4 regions of the Shewanella sp. SM73 genome follow, and region 4 is predicted to be linked to each of the others. Evidence: predicted binding sites of a transcription regulator. Region 4 holds the regulator's gene; each other region holds the start of a gene.

Region 1 (4,825 bases), on a different contig from region 4:
TCGCTGTCAGAAATCCAAGCATGCACATCATTTACTACTGCCTTTGTTTTTAACGAATTAGCCAAGTCATGATCTGTTACACACAGGCTTTCATATTGGATTTCGTAAGGTGTTTCAAAAAAGGCTTCAGGATCGGATTCAAGAAAAGCGGCGATCTCCTCTAATGTGCCGTATGTCTTTGCTGTTTCCTCTGGCTGACCTACGTTGGCAGCCCATGCACAAGATTGAAGTTGCTGTAATAAGATGGCGTTATCGGTCATGGGATCAGTGCACTCTAATGGTCTGTGTATATGCTGCTTTTTATCTTGCCATATTTGTCTTAGCACTATTAATCTAACTAAATGTCAGGCATAAAAAAACCGCTGGGTAGCGGTTTTTTATGGGTCTTAAGTGTAAAAATTGAAATGAATTAAGACTATAGACCCGCGTCAGCGCGCAATATTTCGGCTTTATCAGTCGCTTCCCATGGGAATTCGCTGCGACCAAAGTGGCCATAAGCGGCGGTCGCTTGATAAATTGGACGTGCTAAATCTAGCATGGCCGTTAAACCGTATGGGCGCAGTTCAAAGTGTTGACGGACTAACTTGATCAGCACTTCTTCAGACACTTTACCGGTACCGAAGGTCTCGATGCTGATAGAGGTAGGTTCTGCTACACCAATAGCGTAAGACACTTGGATTTCACAGCGATCAGCAAGACCTGCTGCAACTATGTTTTTTGCCACATAACGGGCAGCGTATGCTGCGCTACGGTCCACTTTTGATGGATCTTTACCAGAGAATGCGCCACCACCATGACGGGCCATGCCGCCGTAGGTATCAACGATGATCTTACGACCGGTTAAGCCGCAATCGCCTACTGGGCCACCGATAACAAAACGGCCAGTTGGGTTGATAAAGAACTTAGTGTCTTTGTTTAGCCATTGAGCTGGTAATACTGGCTTGATGATGGTTTCCATCACGCCTTCAATTAAGTCGGCTTGTGAAACGTCATCTCTGTGCTGAGTCGACAATACGACAGCATCAATACCGACAATTTTGCCATCATCATAGGCAAACGTGACTTGGCTTTTCGCATCTGGGCGTAACCAAGGTAGCGTGCCATTTTTACGCACTTCAGACTGACGTTTCACTAATGCGTGGGCATAGGTGATAGGTGCAGGCATCAGAATGTCGGTTTCGTTGTTGGCATAGCCAAACATTAACCCTTGATCGCCAGCACCTTGCTCTGCAGGGTCTGCGCGGTCTACACCTTGATTAATGTCGGGTGATTGCTTACCAATGGCGTTTAATACTGCGCATGAGTCTGCATCAAACCCCATATCTGAATGGGTATAACCAATTTCACGCACCGTTTTACGGGTGATTTCTTCAATATCAACCCAGGCAGAGGTAGTTACTTCACCACCTACTAATACCATGCCAGTTTTGACATAAGTTTCACACGCTACGCGTGCTTTTGGATCTTGAGCCAGAATTGCATCTAGCACAGCATCAGAAATCTGATCTGCAATCTTATCGGGATGACCTTCTGAGACCGACTCAGAAGTAAACAAGTGCTTTGCCATAGTAGGAAAATCTCGTCGTTAGCATTCAAACGTGTAGAAGCATCTACATCTAGACGGCTATTTTAGTTTAAATCCGATTGCCGATCACCCCCGATAATAAAAAATCCTCTCAGATTGTGACCTGAAAACGACTACGCTCAGTCATAAATAGGTTATTTTTCTTATATTTCATAGTATTAAGTTTGCTATGTTTTTGAGAAATTTATTTCTCCATTACAAGTGATCCTTGCTATGCCCTCTCAAGTAAACGCGAGCAAAGTGACTGGCTTGTTTCTGCGACTTGTATACCCAAGCGACCTGAATCCTGCATCTTCAAGTTGTTTGGGTATATATTCGGCCATCTTTTGCTGAGTGAATGGTAATTTTAGTTTGCGTCACACTGGCATGTAGGGGAAAATATGCATCCAAATTGCCCGCTAGACCCCACAAACAAGCAGGAGAGAGCATGTCTTCCCGTAAAGTACTCGCAAACGCAATCCGTGCGTTAAGTATGGATGCAGTTCAAAAAGCAAATTCAGGCCATCCCGGCGCCCCAATGGGTATGGCAGATATTGCTGAAGTGCTGTGGAATGATTTCCTTAAGCACAACCCGAACAATCCGAAATGGGTAGATAGAGATCGTTTTATCCTCTCCAACGGTCACGGTTCAATGCTGATTTACTCTTTACTTCACCTGACTGGTTATGAATTACCAATTGAAGAGCTAAAACAGTTCCGTCAATTGCATTCTAAAACACCGGGTCACCCAGAATACGGTTACACCCCAGGTGTTGAAACCACAACGGGTCCACTCGGTGCGGGCATCAGCAACGCTGTCGGTATGGCGATTGCTGAGAAAACCTTAGCGGCACAGTTTAACCGTGATGGTCACGATATCGTTGATCACTACACTTACTGCTTCCTCGGCGATGGCTGTTTGATGGAAGGTATTTCCCACGAAGCCTGTTCATTAGCCGGTACTTTAGGCTTAGGTAAACTGGTCGCATTTTGGGATGATAACGGTATTTCTATCGATGGCCATGTTGAAGGCTGGTTCACCGATGATACGCCAAAACGTTTTGAAGCTTACGGCTGGCATGTTATTGCCGGTGTCGACGGTCACGATAGCGCGGCAATCCGTGCTGCTATCGAAGCGGCTAAAGCCGTTACCGATAAACCAACAATGATTTGCTGCAAAACCATTATCGGTTTTGGTTCACCCAACAAATCTGGCAGCCACGATTGTCACGGCGCGCCACTAGGCGATGCAGAAATTGCAGCCGCCCGTGAATTCCTTGGCTGGCCACATGCACCATTTGAAATCCCTGCTGATGTTTATGCCGGTTGGGATGCCAAAGAAGCCGGTGCGGCACGTGAAGCTGCGTGGAACGAGAAGTTTGCAGCTTATCGCGCTGCTCACCCAGAACTGGCTGCTGAATATGAGCGTCGCGTTCTGAAAGGTGAATTACCGGCTGATTTCGAAGAAAAAGCGCAGGCATTCGTGCAAGCATCACAGGACAAAGCCGAAGGTATTGCGAGCCGTAAAGCCTCACAAAATGCTATCGGTGCATTTGGCGCTATGTTGCCTGAACTGTTAGGTGGCTCCGCTGACTTAGCAGGTTCTAACTTGACACTGTGGTCAGGTTCTAAAGGTATTCAAGACGACCCAGCTGGTAACTACATTTACTACGGCGTGCGTGAATTCGGCATGAGTGGCATTATGAACGGTGCTTCGCTGCATGGTGGTTTCATCAACTACGGCGCAACGTTCATGATGTTCATGGAATATGCTCGTAACGCAGTGCGTATGTCGGCGCTGATGGGTATTCAAAACATCTTCGTTTATACCCATGACTCTATCGGTCAAGGTGAAGATGGCCCAACGCATCAACCAGTTGAGCAATTAGCTAACCTGCGTATGACGCCAAATATGGCCGTATGGCGTCCATGTGATGCGGCAGAAACGGCAGTTTCTTGGAAAGCTGCGATTGAGCGCCGTAATGCACCTACGTCACTGATCTTCAGCCGTCAAAACCTGAAAGCGCAAGCGCGTACCGCTGAGCAATTAGCCAACGTGGCTAAAGGTGCTTATGTACTGCAAGACTGTGCGGGTACACCAGAACTGATCCTGATCGCAACTGGTAGCGAAGTACAATTGGCAATGGATGCAGCCGCTGCACTGACTGAGCAAGGCAAACACGTTCGCGTAGTCTCTATGCCATCGACGACTGAGTTCGATAAGCAAGATGCTGCTTATAAAGAATCTGTATTACCACGTGCTGTGACTAAACGTGTGGCTATTGAAGCGGCGCATACCGATTTCTGGTACAAGTACGTCGGTTTTGAAGGCACAGTTGTGGGCATGACCACATTTGGTGAGTCTGCGCCGGGTAACGTGCTATTGAATCACTTCGGTTTCACCGTTGAAAATGTGCTGAATGCTGCAAAATCATTGGGCTAATCGCTCAAGGGATTAGATTCAATACAAAAGGTTAAACTTTTTAAGTGTTAATCTGTATAATGCGGCCTGCAATCGTTTGCAGGCCGTTTTTGTATTAAGAGGAAATTGAGACCTCAATGATCCGAGTCGCTATCAATGGTTATGGCCGTATCGGCCGCTCTATTCTCCGAGCTTTATATGAGTCTGGAAAACGGCAGCAAATGCAGATTGTCGCGATTAATGAATTAGCTAAACCTGAAGCCATTATTCATCTGACCCAGTACGACACCACCCACGGTCGGTTTGCGCATAAAGTGAAGCTTGTTGATGATCATATGCTGATTGGCGACGATGCGATAAAAATCCTCCACGAGCCCGATCCGGCAAAACTCCCTTGGCACGAGATGGACATAGATATTGTCTATGAAGCCACAGGCGTATTAGTCGATCGTCAAAGCTGCGAAGCCCATATTCATGCTGGCGCTAAACAAGTGCTGATAAGTCATCCATCCTCAGCCGATGTCGATGGCACGATTGTCTATGGGGTGAACCACGATTTACTCCGCGCCGAACACACAGTCGTTTCCAACGCTTCTTGCACCACTAACTGTATCGTGCCTGTGATCGATGTGCTCGATCGCCACTTTGGCGTTAAAAGCGGTGCCATTACCACTATCCATTCGGCGATGAACGATCAGCAAGTGATTGATGCTTATCATGATGATTTGCGTCGTACCCGCGCCGCTGGCCAATCGATTATCCCTGTCGACACTAAGCTTGCCCGCGGTATTGAGCGGATCTTGCCGCACATGAAAAATAAGTTTGAAGCGATTTCGGTG
Region 2 (4,825 bases), on a different contig from region 4:
CGTCGGCTTGTAGAATTCGAAGGATAGGAATGTGTAGCGATGCCTTATCCAAGAAGCCGACACGGTGCACTGTATCAGTGTTGGGTGTTGCTTTGCTCATATTGTGCTCTTGTTATCTCATTACGCATCAAAGCGTTTTGATGCGTCTGTTTATACGAATATGCCCGACGAACATTACGTTAACGTAAACTACCTATCAACCATTGGCATAGCTCAAACCACAAGTTATCCCTGCCACGCATGTATATATTGCTTTACAAGCCTAACGCACGTCCGCATTCACCGCAGGGATCAGGCAAATCACAGTGCGATTACCAATAGGCACTTTGGCATTAGGGAACACGACAGACTCAAACTCGTGCTCCACTTTAATTTCTTGCCCACCTTCCCGCGCTAAAACAAAGCCCTTCGGGAAAGATCTGAAGTTTTCGACATCAGTTGCGAAGGTAAATTCAAAATCATCGAAATGTTTATTGATGACGCGGCACACTTGGTACAAGTTAACCTTATCGGCATCAAATTCATCCAGCTCCAACGGCTTAGCGGTGATCAAGCGCATGAACATTTCATGGGTGGCGATAAAACGCGTCATGTCGTTCTGCCCCATGGGATACACTTTGCCAAGCTCAATGGTAAAGGCATCGGCACCGTAGCGTTCAGAGGAAAAATAGCTGAAGGTCGTGGTCGGTTCATGGTGGAAAAGTACTGTATCGACGCAGCTTGCGGCTAAAAACATAATTTGCTCGCCGCTAAAGGCGCGCCCTGGACGATAGGGATAGATAGCGAACTTTTCATGCTTCGAGGCGCGCATCGCCGTGTGCAGATCATAATGGATGCGCTGACGTCCATCGGCAACCGCAGTATAAAAACGATCGACATAGGCTTCGAGTTTTTTCGCGCGTACTCGCTCAGGGTTCACTAACCCTGGTGGATTGGAATGCTCACCACTAAAGAGACGATTCATGTTTTCGTCAATAATCCGCGTGCCGTTATTAATCGCTAATGGGTTACCAATGAGAAATAAAGTGCGCTGCTTTGCGATGATCTTTTGCTGTAGAAGTTGTTTAATTAAGCTATTGCAGAGTTCAATGGGCGCGGTCTCGTTACCGTGAACACCGCAGGAAAGCACAATATCTTTTCCTTCATTCTGTATTGGTTCGAAAACAATAACACCGGTATCCCACACTTCCACTTGAGTATGATCGCCTAAGTTAAATGAAAATTCGCCATCGAACTGTTCAGGATGGGCTAAGGTGAGCGCTAAAAAATCCTTTGAATCTAACAGAGCTTGTAACACAGAATTCTCCTTATAATGATGTGTAACAGTATTGGCGCAATAGCATAAGTACAGGCAGTAATGACCACTTAAGCATTTATCTCACCGCGGTTAGTCTCACTCGCACCTAAAAAACGGCTTCAATACTAACACATGTTTTTAGTGCTGTTCTCAGACATTTATTGCCGTAGGACCCAGTTTTAAGCGGAATGACATTCAACTAAGCTGATTGTTAAATTCTTAGGACATTCCCTAAGAATTTCCCATGATAAATATTCTAGCTTGAGGCTTGCTTTTGCACTCAAGTTTTATCACAATTCTTAGCCATCTAGACTTCTATTGGATTTAATTATGGCGTTAGCAACCTTTGGTGCCGGCTGTTTCTGGGGCGTAGAGTATTTTTTTAGACAAGTGAACGGCGTATCGAATGCCACCTGCGGCTATATGGGCGGCAATAATGCGGCGACAACCTATGAAGAAGTCAAAAAAGGCAAAACGGGCCATGCCGAAGTGGTGCAAGTGGAATTCGATCCCGCCCTTGTCAGTTATGAAGACTTGCTCGATGTATTTTGGAAAAACCACAATCCAACGAGTCTGAACATGCAAGGCGGAGATATTGGCACCCAATATCGCAGCACCATTTTCTTCCACGACCGTGAGCAAAAAGCGGCCGCAGAAGCCTCAAAATTAGCTTTTGCCCGCTCAGGTCGTTGGGGATTACGCCATATCGTCACTGAAATTGTGCCATTGCAACAGTTCCATGTTGCTGAGGAATATCATCAAAATTACATCGATAAGAATAACTTACCGAGTTGTCATATCGAATACTAAGTACGGTCAAATCAGTATTAGATCAACTACTCACAGCTGAATTAGACACAAACAAAAACGCACTCAAATCTGAGTGCGTTTTTTTATTTTGAGGCGTTAGCTAAACCTACTACTGGATTAAGCGTTTAGCGCCTTATCAATTAATGCCTGCGCATCTTTGATGATCTCAGCTAAATGTTGCTCACTGATAAAACTTTCGCCGTAGATCTTAAATAACGCTTCCGTGCCCGATGGACGCGCCGCAAACCAACCATTCGCCGTAGTCACTTTGATGCCACCAATGGCCGCATTATTGCCCGGCGCATGGGTTAACACGTTTTCGATTGACTCACCCGCAAGCACAGTGGCATTTAAGGTTTCAGCATTCAATAACGCAAATTTGGCCTTGTTTTCAAGACTGATTGGGCTATCGATACGCTTATAAAAGCTTTGGCCAAATTGTTTTACTAACTCTTGGTGACGCTGACCTGGGGTTTTACCTGTCACCGCAAGGATCTCTGCCGCAAGTAACCCTAGAATAAAACCGTCTTTATCCGTACACCAAGTAGAGCCATCACGGCGTAAAAATGCCGCGCCAGCACTCTCTTCACCGCCAAAGGCGATTGTGGCTTCGGCTAAACCATCGACAAACCACTTAAAACCCACTGGCACTTCGAGTAACGTTTTGCCGTGGAAAGCACAGATTTTATCGATAAGCGCACTCGATACTAAGGTTTTACCTATGGCTAAGGTATCGCTCCAATCTGGTCTGTGTGTCAGTAAATAATCGATAGCGACCGCAAGATAATGATTCGGATCCATCAAACCCGTACCAGGGCAAACGATGCCGTGACGGTCATAGTCAGGATCATTACCAAGGCATAAATCAAAGGATTCTTTATGGGCGAGTAAACCTGCCATCGCATAGGGAGACGAGCAATCCATGCGGATTTTGCCGTCTTTATCCAGCGGCATAAAGCTAAAGCTTGGGTCAACTTTATCATTAACTAAGGTGATATCGAGCCCATAACGCGCGGCAATCGGTGCCCAGTAGAAAATCCCTGAACCACCGAGCGGATCAACACCGATATGCAGCTTAGCCTTAGCAATCGCCTGCATGTCGATAACATTTTCTAAATCAGCCACATAGGGTGTAATCAAATCAATGGCGTTGACATAGCCTGATGCCAGCGCTTCGGCATACGCTAATTTTTGCACGCCAGCTAACGCTTGGCGCAGGTAATCATTGGCTCGCGATTCAATCCAAGCCGTGATATTACCTTCGGCCGGTCCACCATGGGGTGGATTGTACTTGATGCCGCCATCCTGAGGAGGATTATGGGAAGGCGTAATGATCAAACCATCGGACAGGGCCGCCCCCGTAATATTGGCTTCACGATTGGCGCAAATAACCCCATGGGACACCACTGGCGTTGGCGTAAATCCATCGTTCTGTTGGATTTTCACTGTGACTTTATTTGCCGCCAGCACTTCAATTGCCGACAAATAGGCCGCATAGGATAACGCATGGGTGTCAATCCCAAGGATCAGCGGCCCATCGATATTTGCCGATTGACGGTAGTCAACCACAGCTTGGGTAATCGCCCAAATGTGTTGTTGGTTAAAACTGCCATTGGAAGCGCAGCCTCTGTGCCCAGAAGTGCCAAAGGTGACGCGTTGTTGTACGTCATCCATATTTGGCGTGATGCTGTAATAATGGCTCATCAGTTTTGGAATATTGACCAGATCCGTCTGATTAGCGATTTGTCCTGCCCTTTGATGTATTGCCACCTATGGCTCTCCTGCACTCAATTACAATTAGAAAAAGTAGAAAAATGTCGTACTAACCAGGCTCACCCGAGGATTAAACGCGCTCGGCGATGCCCGCTGCTACTGTCGCATCACAACCAAATTGCACTAAAACTTCCGATAAAATAGTGCGTTTCTTGGCGGTATTGTTGTTACTCGTTACCCAGAAACCACTTGCACCAATTTCTTTTGGGTTAGCCGAAGCACTCGCTTCGAGCAGTTGCTCCTTAGAGCGAGCAAAATACAAACGATCGCGCCCTTGGATCTGCAAAATTTGTGAGAATTGCTCTGGGGCTAATTGATACAAACTTTCGAGCAAAAACAGAAAACGACCTACTGCGCCTTTTTGCTGCGATAACTGATGTTCATCGACTAAGCGACTAAAATCATTCACTGCTGGCACTGTTTGCGCCGCGATGGGCTGAATAGGTTCAGCTTCAAGACTGGGTTGGCTAATCGCCAAAGGCTGGGGTTGTTCGACCGCATCGACGGACAGGCCGAGTAATCGACGAAGAATGTCAGAGGCGCTCTCACCAATTCGTTCTGTTTTGCTGGCAATATGACGATAGAGCTCTTCATCTACTTCGATATATTTCATAACCTTAATTATCCTTTGTTATTCGACAGGCTTAACCGAAAAAAGTGTACCACAGCGATCGGGGCAGATCATTGCGATCTGTTACCAGTGTATCTATCTCTATCAATCTGATAAAGCGCCATTATTCTAAAAGTGCGGGAAATAGCACAGCAAACTAGCAGTTAATCGACAATTGCCGAAAAAGCACACAAGTTACTGGCCGCCCCCACTATAGAAATGGCAACTGACTTGTCAAGCCAACGGCATTAAGGGCACAATTCGCGTCACGCTAAGCTAAAAATCTCCAACAGGAATCACCATGAACTTTGTTTCCACAGGCCAAGGACCCGCAG
Region 3 (4,825 bases), on a different contig from region 4:
AAAATAGAAGAAATATGCGCCTTCACTGTATGTTCGCTGATACATAACCTATGAGCGATTTCTTTATTCCTCGCACCACTCGATACGAATTGAATGATAGTGCGTTCACGGGATGTCAGCATCTGCAGCATAGCTACAGTATCAGAGGGCATCTCATTATTACCTTCTAACTTTTGTACGACACGGCGAAACATTTTGCTTAGCAAAGTTCTATCGTACCAAAGTTCCTCTGCCACCATTTTACGTAAACCCGTTAACATCAGATCCATACGTTGATCGGCAAATAAAATACCTCGAATGCCGAGCAACATTGCAGATTCTTGGTCTAAGGAGTCTCGCTCAACTTGATACAGCGCCACAGGAAAATGTGACACTAATCGCGAAGCTAACAGAGGTATCCCTTTGTTATCTAATGCTGAACCTTTTTGGGTGATCAGATAAAAACTACGGCGACTCTTGTCTAAATCCAGTTCTGCCGCATGCTTTACTATACGCGTTTTCAAACCTATGGATTCAGCGAGTAACGCTAAATGACATGGCGCGGCCATTTGGTGTAAAAAAACCAATTCATTAATTGTGCTCAATGACTCTCCTCCCTGAAAAGTATTCTCTATTGCAAAATGGTATGTTTGACTCGTCTTTTTAGTTAGATTTTTCAACATTCCATTAACCTAGTTAATTCTGACTAGTTAACGATTGAAAAACATCACCCAAATGTACTATTCCCTGTTTAATGCTAGTAGGTTCGACTAACTCACCACAATAAAATGGAATAACAGTCAAAAATACCGTTTTACTTGGCCAACGCCCAGCACCTAATACTTTCCAACTATGACGTTATCAATCCAAAGTTGCAACACAAAGAAAACACAATAACAACACTAAAGTATGACAACTCAATGTCATCACACTCACACCATATATTTCAGGGAAAAAAGTCTTACAACTCAAACAGAGAGCATCACCCACTTTTAGCCGCTAAATCCTCTGCTTGAGTCTCGCGATTTGTTTATCTTGAAAACGAGACAGTAAAGCTAACGCGACAATAGCACCAATGAGGGCAAGAAACATGTCAGATTGGGTATCCCATACATAGCCTTGAGTCCCTAAAAAGGCTTCAGCCCCTTCGCCAGTTGCCACGGCAACCCACCATTCGATCAGTTCATAAAACGCCGAAAAAGCGAGTACAAAACAAGTGGCAAGAAACGCACACCAAGCCCCAGGTTTAACAGCTTGATTACGCAACATAATTTCACGGGCGAGCATGGCTGGGATAAAACCTTGCGCAAAATGACCCACTTTATCGTAATTATTACGTTCTGAACCCATCCAATCGGCAATCGTGTCGAATAACGGCACTTCAGCGTAAGTATAATGAGCACCTACAAACAACACACAGCAGTGTATTAAGACGAGAAAATATACTAAAGGTGTCAGTGGAAAACGTTTGCGAGTAAAGAATAAAATCGGTACAGCAATCAATGCAGGCAAGGCTTCGAGCCACCACGTGAAAGGATCTGCGGGTTTTATCGCCGACCACACCAAAACTGAGAGGTAAATACCGCACCATGCGATTTTGTTATTCAATGTTTCTTCCTCTTATGCGATATTGTTCTAAATTTAGAATATTAACTTTAGCCATCTAGCCCTCCACACTGAGCAAAAAAAGTGCTACTTTGGTGGGTGAAGGTTGTGAGCATATCATAAGAAACATTTCTATTAATTAGAGGGTACCCATATCATGGCGAAACATTCGCTGGACAAGGATAAGATCAAGATCCTGCTGTTGGAAGGCGTCCACCAATCTGCGGTCGATGTATTTGAACGTGCGGGATACACCAATATCGAATACCACAAAGCTTCCTTAAGCGATGAAGCCTTACTTGAGTCCATTAAAGATGCGCATTTTGTGGGACTTCGTTCGCGTACCCAATTAACTGCAGAGGTGCTGAAACGTGCCGAGAAGTTAATCGCGATAGGATGTTTCTGTATTGGAACCAACCAAGTTGACCTTGCCACCGCCGAATCCCTTGGTATCCCAGTATTTAACGCGCCATTCTCAAACACTCGCAGTGTTGCCGAACTCGTGATTGGCGAAATCATTATGTTGATGCGGGGTATCCCTGAACGCAACGCTATCGCTCACCGTGGTGGCTGGATGAAAACCGCAGCGGGCAGCTATGAAGTGCGTGGTAAAACCTTAGGTGTAATTGGTTACGGCCATATTGGTACTCAGCTTGGCATTCTGGCGGAAACCTTAGGTATGCGTGTCGTGTTCTTCGATATCGAAGACAAACTGCCACTAGGTAACGCACAACAAGTCCATTCGTTGGAACTCCTATTAGCACAAGCTGATGTAGTAAGCTTACATGTCCCTGAAACTCCACAAACAAAAGACATGATAGGCGCTGCCGAGTTTGCAGCAATGAAAAAGGGCAGCATCTTTATCAACGCATCACGCGGTACTGTAGTCGATATTGAAGCTTTAACCGTTGCGTTAAAAGAACGTCACCTCGCAGGTGCAGCAATCGATGTATTCCCCGTTGAACCACAATCGAATGACGATGAATTTATCAGTCCTCTACGCGGTTTAGACAATGTTCTCCTCACGCCGCACGTCGGCGGTAGCACGGCCGAAGCCCAAGAAAACATTGGTATCGAAGTCGCGGGTAAGCTCGCTAAATACTCAGACAACGGCTCAACCGTTTCTGCGGTTAACTTCCCTGAAGTGTCATTACCAACGCATAAAGGCACCTCGCGCTTGCTGCATATTCACCAAAACCGTCCGGGCGTGTTGATCAAGATCAACCAAGCCTTCTCGGAAAAAGGCATCAACATCGCCGCCCAATATTTGCAGACCACCGCAGAAATTGGTTATGTCGTGATGGAAGTCGACACAACTCAAGCGGAAGAAGCCTTAGTTGAACTTAAAGCCATTGAAGGTACATTGCGTACCCGCGTGCTGTTTTAAACTTTAAACTCCACTCGCTTTAAGCCTATCGACTAAAGCACACATAATAAGGCGCACAGATCATTCACAGATATGTGCGCCTTATGCTTTTGAGCCAACTGGAATTCCGTTACAATCTAGCCTCTCACATCGTCTTCATTTTCAGGATCTCGCTATGACTATTTCAGTTTCTACGCCCCATTGGGATCTGGACGCTACCTTGCCTCCACTTATGCTTGCCAACTTATCTCATTTGGGCCTCATCAAAGTCGTTGGAGAACAAGGCCGCAGTTTTATCCATGGCCAAGTGACCACAGATATCAGCTCATTGGCCACAGATCAATGGCGCTGGGGCGCCCATTGCGATCCTAAAGGTAAAATGCTGGCCAGTTTCAGAACCTTTGCCATTCAAGATGCACTCTTTATGTTGATGCCAAAGGATGCCATCGAAGTCGATTTACCCCAGTTACAAAAATATGCCGTGTTTAGTAAAGCCACCCTAAGCAATGCATCCGCTGAGTGGACTCTGCTCGGGGTTGCCGGTGAACAGGCAAACCAATTCGTGAACAAACATTTTGGTGACATTCAGCAAGAGCTCACACTCATTGAAAATGGTGCGATTTTAAAAGACGCTGAACGTTTTATTTTAGTATTAACACCAGATGCCGCAGCAGCTTTAGTTGCGCAATCGGAACTGAGTGTATTTGACGCCAGTGCATGGCAAGCGTTAGAGATTGCAGCAGGTTACCCCAACCTTGCCGCCAGCCATGCCAGCCAGTACGTACCGCAGATGTGTAATCTACAAGCGGTTAACGGTATCAGCTTCAACAAGGGCTGCTACATGGGACAAGAAACCATAGCGCGAATGAAATATCGCGGTGGTAATAAACGCGCCCTGTATATTTTGCGCGGTCACACCAATCTTCAAATCAACCTAGCATCAGGCCTTGAAATCGCGATGGAAGACAGTTTTCGCCGTGGAGGTCAAATCATTGAGTTTGTACAGCGCGGCAACCAAGTCTTGTTAACCGCCGTACTTCCTAATGACACGGCTAATGATACTCAACTACGTTTTGCCGACGATGAACAATCACATTTAACGATCCAAGCCCTGCCTTACTCATTAGATGAAGCATAATACTTTGATTTAATATGATTAGTATAAAATATTGAAGCAGAATAAAGGCGCCAATGGCGCCTTTATCTTAGTCAATGCACTTCGAGCATTAATTTTCTAAATAAGTATCTCGAATAGCAATTGCTTCTGGCAGGATTTGCTTGAACTCCTCCACAAGCTTAGGATCGAAATGTTTTCCCGCTTGATTTTCAAATAGCTCCATAGTCGCTTCAATCGTCCAAGCCTGCTTGTAAGGACGCTGGGACGTCAACGCATCGAACACATCCGCAATCGCGGTGATACGCCCTTCAAGGGGAATTTCTTCGCCTACCAAGCCATTGGGGTAACCTGAACCATCCCACTTCTCATGGTGAGTTAAGGCGATACGGCGGGCCATTTGCAATAACGGATCGCTATGTTCACCAATAATTTCTGCACCTATGGCGGCGTGCTGCTGCATAATTTCCCATTCCTGCGCATCAAGTTTCCCAGGCTTTTTCAGCACTGCATCAGGCGTACCGATTTTACCAATATCGTGCATAGGCGCCGCATTAAAAATCAAGTCACAAAAGGTTGTCGGTAAGCCGAGCTTTATCGCTAATATACGGGCGTAATGGCTCATACGCACAACATGTAGACCCGTCTCGTTGTCTTTGTATTCAGCGGCACGACCAAGACGACGGATAATCTCGAAGCGGGTTTCTTCTAATTCGTGAGTACGAACTTTAACTTGTTGTTCGAGTAGACGTTTTTGATCA
Region 4 (4,825 bases):
CCGGTGAAGCGGTTGCGCCAGTATTGGCAAAACCTGGCGTGAAAGACATGCCAAAACCAGCAGCGAAACGTATCGATCAGGTGGAAGAGCAGTACGCCATGATGTGGACATCGGGCGGCGTTTACCAAACCATTCTCGATGCCACGTTAAGCGCTGTTCCTTACCAGTTACACGGCTGGGTGATGTCACGCACTAACCCAATGCAAACCATGACAGACAGAGCGCGCGTTGTTGAAGCGATGAAAAAGCTCGACTTTATCGCCGTGTGTGATGTGTATATCAGCGAAACCGCCGCCTATGCGGACGTGATTTTACCTGAATCGACTTATCTTGAACGTGATGAAGAAATTGCTGATAAGTCAGGTAAAAATCCGGCCTATTATGTGCGCCAACGGGTCGTTGAAACCTTAGGTGATACTAAGCCTTCTTGGCAGATCTTTAAGGATGTGGGTGTGGCTATGGGCCTTGGCGAGTTCTATCCATGGGAAAACATGGAAACCCTGCAAATGCTGCAGGTGAACCGCGACACTGACCTGCTGCGCCGGATCAAAGACGAAGGTTTTGTGAGCTTCGGTAAGCCAATTATGTTGTGCGAGCCTAAGATGGTTGCCGAGTTTATTAAGGCATACCCCAATGCTCGACCTGCCGATGAAGACGGCACTTACGCCAGCGCACTGACCTTTAAAACCCCGAGTGGCAAAATTGAACTCACTTCCGCGAAAGTGGAAGCCATGGCACCAGGCCGTGGGGTGATCAAGTTCCGCGAAGTGAATCTTAAAAAAGCAGATGAGCTGTACTTTATCCAAGGCAAAGTGGCGGTGCACACCAATGGCGCAACCCACAATGTGCCTATGCTCGCTAACCTGATGTCGGATAACGCTGTGTGGGTTCACCCTGTTACTGCGGGTAAGTTAGGGATCAGCAATGGCGACCCAATCCGCCTCACCAGCAGTGTTGGCACAGAAGAAGGCCATGCCTTAGTCACGCCGGGTATTCGCCAAGATACTGTGTTTGCTTACATGGGCTTTGGTTCTAAAAACAAAGAGTTGGTCAGAGCAACGGGCAAAGGTATCCATTGCGGTAACTTACTACCGCACGTTACTGCTCCTGTGTGTGGCATGACAGTGCACACCACGGGCGTCACGCTGGCAAAGCGCTAATCGGAGGCTTAAATGAATAAACGATATGTAATGGTGCACGACGAGAATAAGTGCATCGGCTGCCAAGCTTGTAACGTGGCGTGTCGCAGTGAAAATGGCGTACCCGAAGGCGTAACTCGTCTGCAAGTGCGTGTGGAAGGCCCCTTTGGTGAGATGCCCAATCTGCATTTCAAATATCACAGGGTATCTTGCCAGCAATGTGAAGATGCACCTTGCGTTAAGGTGTGCCCAACGGGTGCGGCCTATGTGGGTGAAGACGGCATTATCTCTATCCATACCGAGAAGTGTGTCGGCTGTATGTACTGTGTGGCAGCGTGCCCTTATAAAGTGCGCTTTATGAACCCAGAAACCAAGGCGGCGGATAAGTGTAACTTCTGTAAGGATACGCGTTTAGCACGGGGCGAAGAGCCGGCGTGTGTGACTGTGTGTCCAACCGATGCCTTAGTGTTTGGTGATGCTAATGATCCGCAGAGTGAAGTGGCCATCATGCTCAACACTAAAATCACTTACCAAGATAAAACCCATTTGGGCACTAAACCTAGGGTATATCGCGTTCCTACCAAAAGAGGGGGGATTTGATTATGAACAATACTTGGGGCGACATGGCGCAATATGATCCTGTCACTTGGCACTGGGTCATCGCCGTTTACCTGTTTATGGCGGGGTTATCCGCGGGCAGTTTACTGATTGGCATTGGTTTGCGCTGGGCGAATAAGGAACTCAGCGTGGGAGCCGAAAGCAGCATTCTTAAGGCGGCAGCCATTATTGGGCCTGTAGCAATTAGCTTAGGTCTAGCTTGCTTAGTGTTTGACTTAACCAAACCATTCCACTTCTGGTTGATCTTAATTCACTATAACTTCCAGTCTGTGATGGCAATCGGGGTGCTGGCGCTGCTGGCGTATTCTCCCTTAGCTTTTGCGTACGCCATTATTGTGCTGCGGGATGACTTACCAAAATGGGGTTTGGGTTTCCTAACGCCTATCGCTAAGTTACTTATGCCATTTCGAAAGCTGATTGAAGTATTGTTGTTTGTCCTCGCCATTGGCGTGGGGGCTTACACTGGCTTCTTAATTTCGGCGATGAATGCTTACCCTATGCTCAACACTGCGGTACTGCCTGCGCTGTTTTTAGTGTCAGGTCTATCGGCGGGCGCTGCGGCAAATGCGGTACTGGCGTTGCTGATGTTTAAGACGGACAGCCACGACAAAACCTTAGTGAAGATGCACGGTTTAGAATTGCCTGTGATGGCGATTGAAATCCTGTTCCTGTTCATGTTGTTCTGCGCCTTGTACTTCAAGGGCGGCGCGGCGGCTGCGGCCTTAGCATCGTTAACTTCTGGGTTATGGGCAAGCGTGTTCTGGATAGGCGTTGTCGGTATAGGTTTTGGTATTCCATTGCTGTTTATGCTGCTACCCGCCGCGACTCGCCACACTAAGGGCGCGATGATCATGGTGGCTTGTGCGAGCTTAACGGGCGTACTCGCCTTAAGACACTTTATTGTGTACGCAGGGCAAAGCTATTTAAGCTGAGTGTAAGCTGGCTTTACATATTGATAGATAAAGAAAAAGCACTGGCAATGTCAGTGCTTTTTTATTGTTTGAATCGTGAGAAGGTTTGCCAGTATAAGCAGGAGGCTTATTGGGGTAATAACTCGATAACCGACTTCACCGTTAGCACTAAGGCGCTGATACTGCACAGGACTAACGTCGCCATCTTTGTCTTCTCTTTATCGACACGGCCCACTAATCGTCCTGCGACTAAGTAACCTAAAATCACTGAGGGGAGCAGCATCAACGACAGCCACAGATGTTTTAATTCTAATAAGCCAGTGATTGCTAAAATGATCAGTGCAATCATGGAGCTAAAAATGAAGAAGGCCGACAGCGCTGCGCGAAACTGCGAGGCATCTTTGCCTGCCAACAAAATCGCCATCGGCGGGCCACCAATCGCGGCGATATTGCCGAAGATCCCTGAAACCACGCCCGCACCGAAGAGGGTTTTCTTATTCACTGGCAGGCTGAATTTATACAGGCTGAGGATCACTGCGACAGTCACAATGGCGGCGATGGATAAACCCAGTATGGGTTGAGGCGCAAACAGCAACAGGCTCGCGCCGATAAAACCGCCGGGCACGCGACCTAGGAGCGCATATTGCAAGCCATTGAATTCTAAGTGACCGCGTTCACGCACTAAGGTCAGCAGGGCGATGGAGAAACCCATAGCAATAACAGGCGCAGGTACAAGTTGTGGATCGACGATATACAGCAAAGGACTGGCGACAACCGCAAGCCCAAACCCAATCAGACTTTGGGTTAAGGCGCCCAGAAACACGACCAGCGAGGCTAAGGCGAGTGTCTGTGGATCTATCATAGAAAACATAGGATTTCCTATATCCCAAACCAACTCAAGATGGTGAAATTTAAAGTTTGAAGTCGCTTGGGTATAAACAAAAAGGGATCGTTAACGATCCCTATTGATGAGCACTGTGATATGACTTTGAAAGCGACGAGTCGCTATTCCATGTCTTCCCACTCGATTCCCATTTGATCCATCAACAACTTGGCTTCTGCGGGAATGCTGTCTGGATTATCTTTTGACAGATCGTCATCGTTGGGCAATGGCTGGCCAGTGTAGGCGTGCAAAAATGCCTCACACAACAGCTCGCTGTTGGTGGCGTGACGCAAATTATTGACCTGACGACGAGTACGTTCGTCCGTGAGGACCTTAAGCACTTTGAGCGGAATAGACACAGTAATTTTTTTTACTTGTTCATTCTTCTTGCCATGTTCAGCATAGGGGCTGATGTATTCCCCATTCCATTCAGTCATTGACTCACCTGTTATAACGCTAAATTCGGGGCAGATTTTAAACCCTTACAAAGAACAGTCAAATTATTGCTACTATTTCTTTGTGATTGCAAACAGATTTCTTTATGTTTAGACGTCTAAACGTCTTCACGCCTATTGACGATGGCGTTGGGCTTAGGTACATTTAGACGTCCAGACATCTCTATCAGTCTATCGAATTTAGGAGTCCACCCATGGCAGAGCGTCAATTAGCCACACTGGCAGTGCGTCAGGGTATCGAAAGCGATACTCAATATGGCGCAGTTGTGCCACCGATTTATTTGTCGACTAATTACGCCTTCGATGGTCATAAAAATCCCCGCGAATTCGATTACAGTCGTTCAGGCAATCCAACGCGCTGCATTTTAGGCGAAGCATTAGCGCAATTAGAAAAGGGCGCCACTGGCATAGTGACGTGCACTGGCATGGCGGCCATCACCTTAGTGACCACTTTGCTCGGCCCCGATGACCTATTGGTCGTGCCCCACGATTGTTACGGCGGTTCCTACCGTTTATTTACCAACTTGGCGAAGAAAGGCCAGTTTAAGCTCATTGTGGTCGACCAAACCGACAGCCAAGCGTTAGCCGCCGCCATTGCGCAGAATCCTAAGATGGTGTGGCTCGAAACCCCATCGAACCCGTTATTGCGTGTGGTAGATATCGAAGCCATTGCTAAGGCGAGCCATGAGGTCGGCGCGCTGGTGGTGGTCGATAACACTTTTTTATCGCCGATATTGCAACAACCCCTATTGTTAGGCGCGGATATCGTTATCCACTCCACCACTAAATATATCAATGGTCATAGCGATGTGGTCGGCG

The links. Region 4 encodes MetJ, which represses methionine synthesis genes. Its sites were predicted from a motif close to TAGACGTCTAGACGTCTA; they were not measured.
Region 1: metK (methionine adenosyltransferase) is a predicted target of MetJ. The motif match lies at 1,610-1,627, and genes of this name have one in related genera.
Region 2: msrA (peptide-methionine (S)-S-oxide reductase MsrA) is a predicted target of MetJ. The motif match lies at 1,598-1,615, and genes of this name have one in related genera.
Region 3: serA (phosphoglycerate dehydrogenase) is a predicted target of MetJ. The motif match lies at 1,636-1,653, and genes of this name have one in related genera.

Annotation. Positions count from the first base shown of each region.
Region 1 covers NZ_JAKKRY010000005.1:231,291-236,115, reverse strand. The annotation lists gene L5M51_RS09750 (hypothetical protein) at 1-260, opposite strand, end outside; gene metK (methionine adenosyltransferase) at 416-1,567, opposite strand; gene tkt (transketolase) at 2,013-4,007, shown strand; gene epd (erythrose-4-phosphate dehydrogenase) at 4,124-4,825, shown strand, end outside.
Region 2 covers NZ_JAKKRY010000001.1:625,172-629,996, reverse strand. The annotation lists gene L5M51_RS02790 (thiamine pyrophosphate-dependent dehydrogenase E1 component subunit alpha) at 1-100, opposite strand, end outside; gene astE (succinylglutamate desuccinylase) at 263-1,297, opposite strand; gene msrA (peptide-methionine (S)-S-oxide reductase MsrA) at 1,628-2,107, shown strand; gene pgm (phosphoglucomutase (alpha-D-glucose-1,6-bisphosphate-dependent)) at 2,225-3,877, opposite strand; gene seqA (replication initiation negative regulator SeqA) at 3,951-4,493, opposite strand; gene L5M51_RS02765 (alpha/beta fold hydrolase) at 4,792-4,825, shown strand, end outside.
Region 3 covers NZ_JAKKRY010000005.1:333,211-338,035, forward strand. The annotation lists gene L5M51_RS10220 (helix-turn-helix transcriptional regulator) at 1-584, opposite strand, end outside; gene L5M51_RS10225 (DUF2238 domain-containing protein) at 979-1,587, opposite strand; gene serA (phosphoglycerate dehydrogenase) at 1,742-2,971, shown strand; gene ygfZ (tRNA-modifying protein YgfZ) at 3,126-4,088, shown strand; gene L5M51_RS10240 (two-component system response regulator) at 4,177-4,825, opposite strand, start outside.
Region 4 covers NZ_JAKKRY010000007.1:101,193-106,017, reverse strand. The annotation lists gene phsA (thiosulfate reductase PhsA) at 1-1,160, shown strand, start outside; gene L5M51_RS11835 (4Fe-4S dicluster domain-containing protein) at 1,173-1,739, shown strand; gene nrfD (NrfD/PsrC family molybdoenzyme membrane anchor subunit) at 1,742-2,689, shown strand; gene L5M51_RS11825 (sulfite exporter TauE/SafE family protein) at 2,796-3,539, opposite strand; gene metJ (met regulon transcriptional regulator MetJ) at 3,674-3,988, opposite strand; gene metB (cystathionine gamma-synthase) at 4,201-4,825, shown strand, end outside.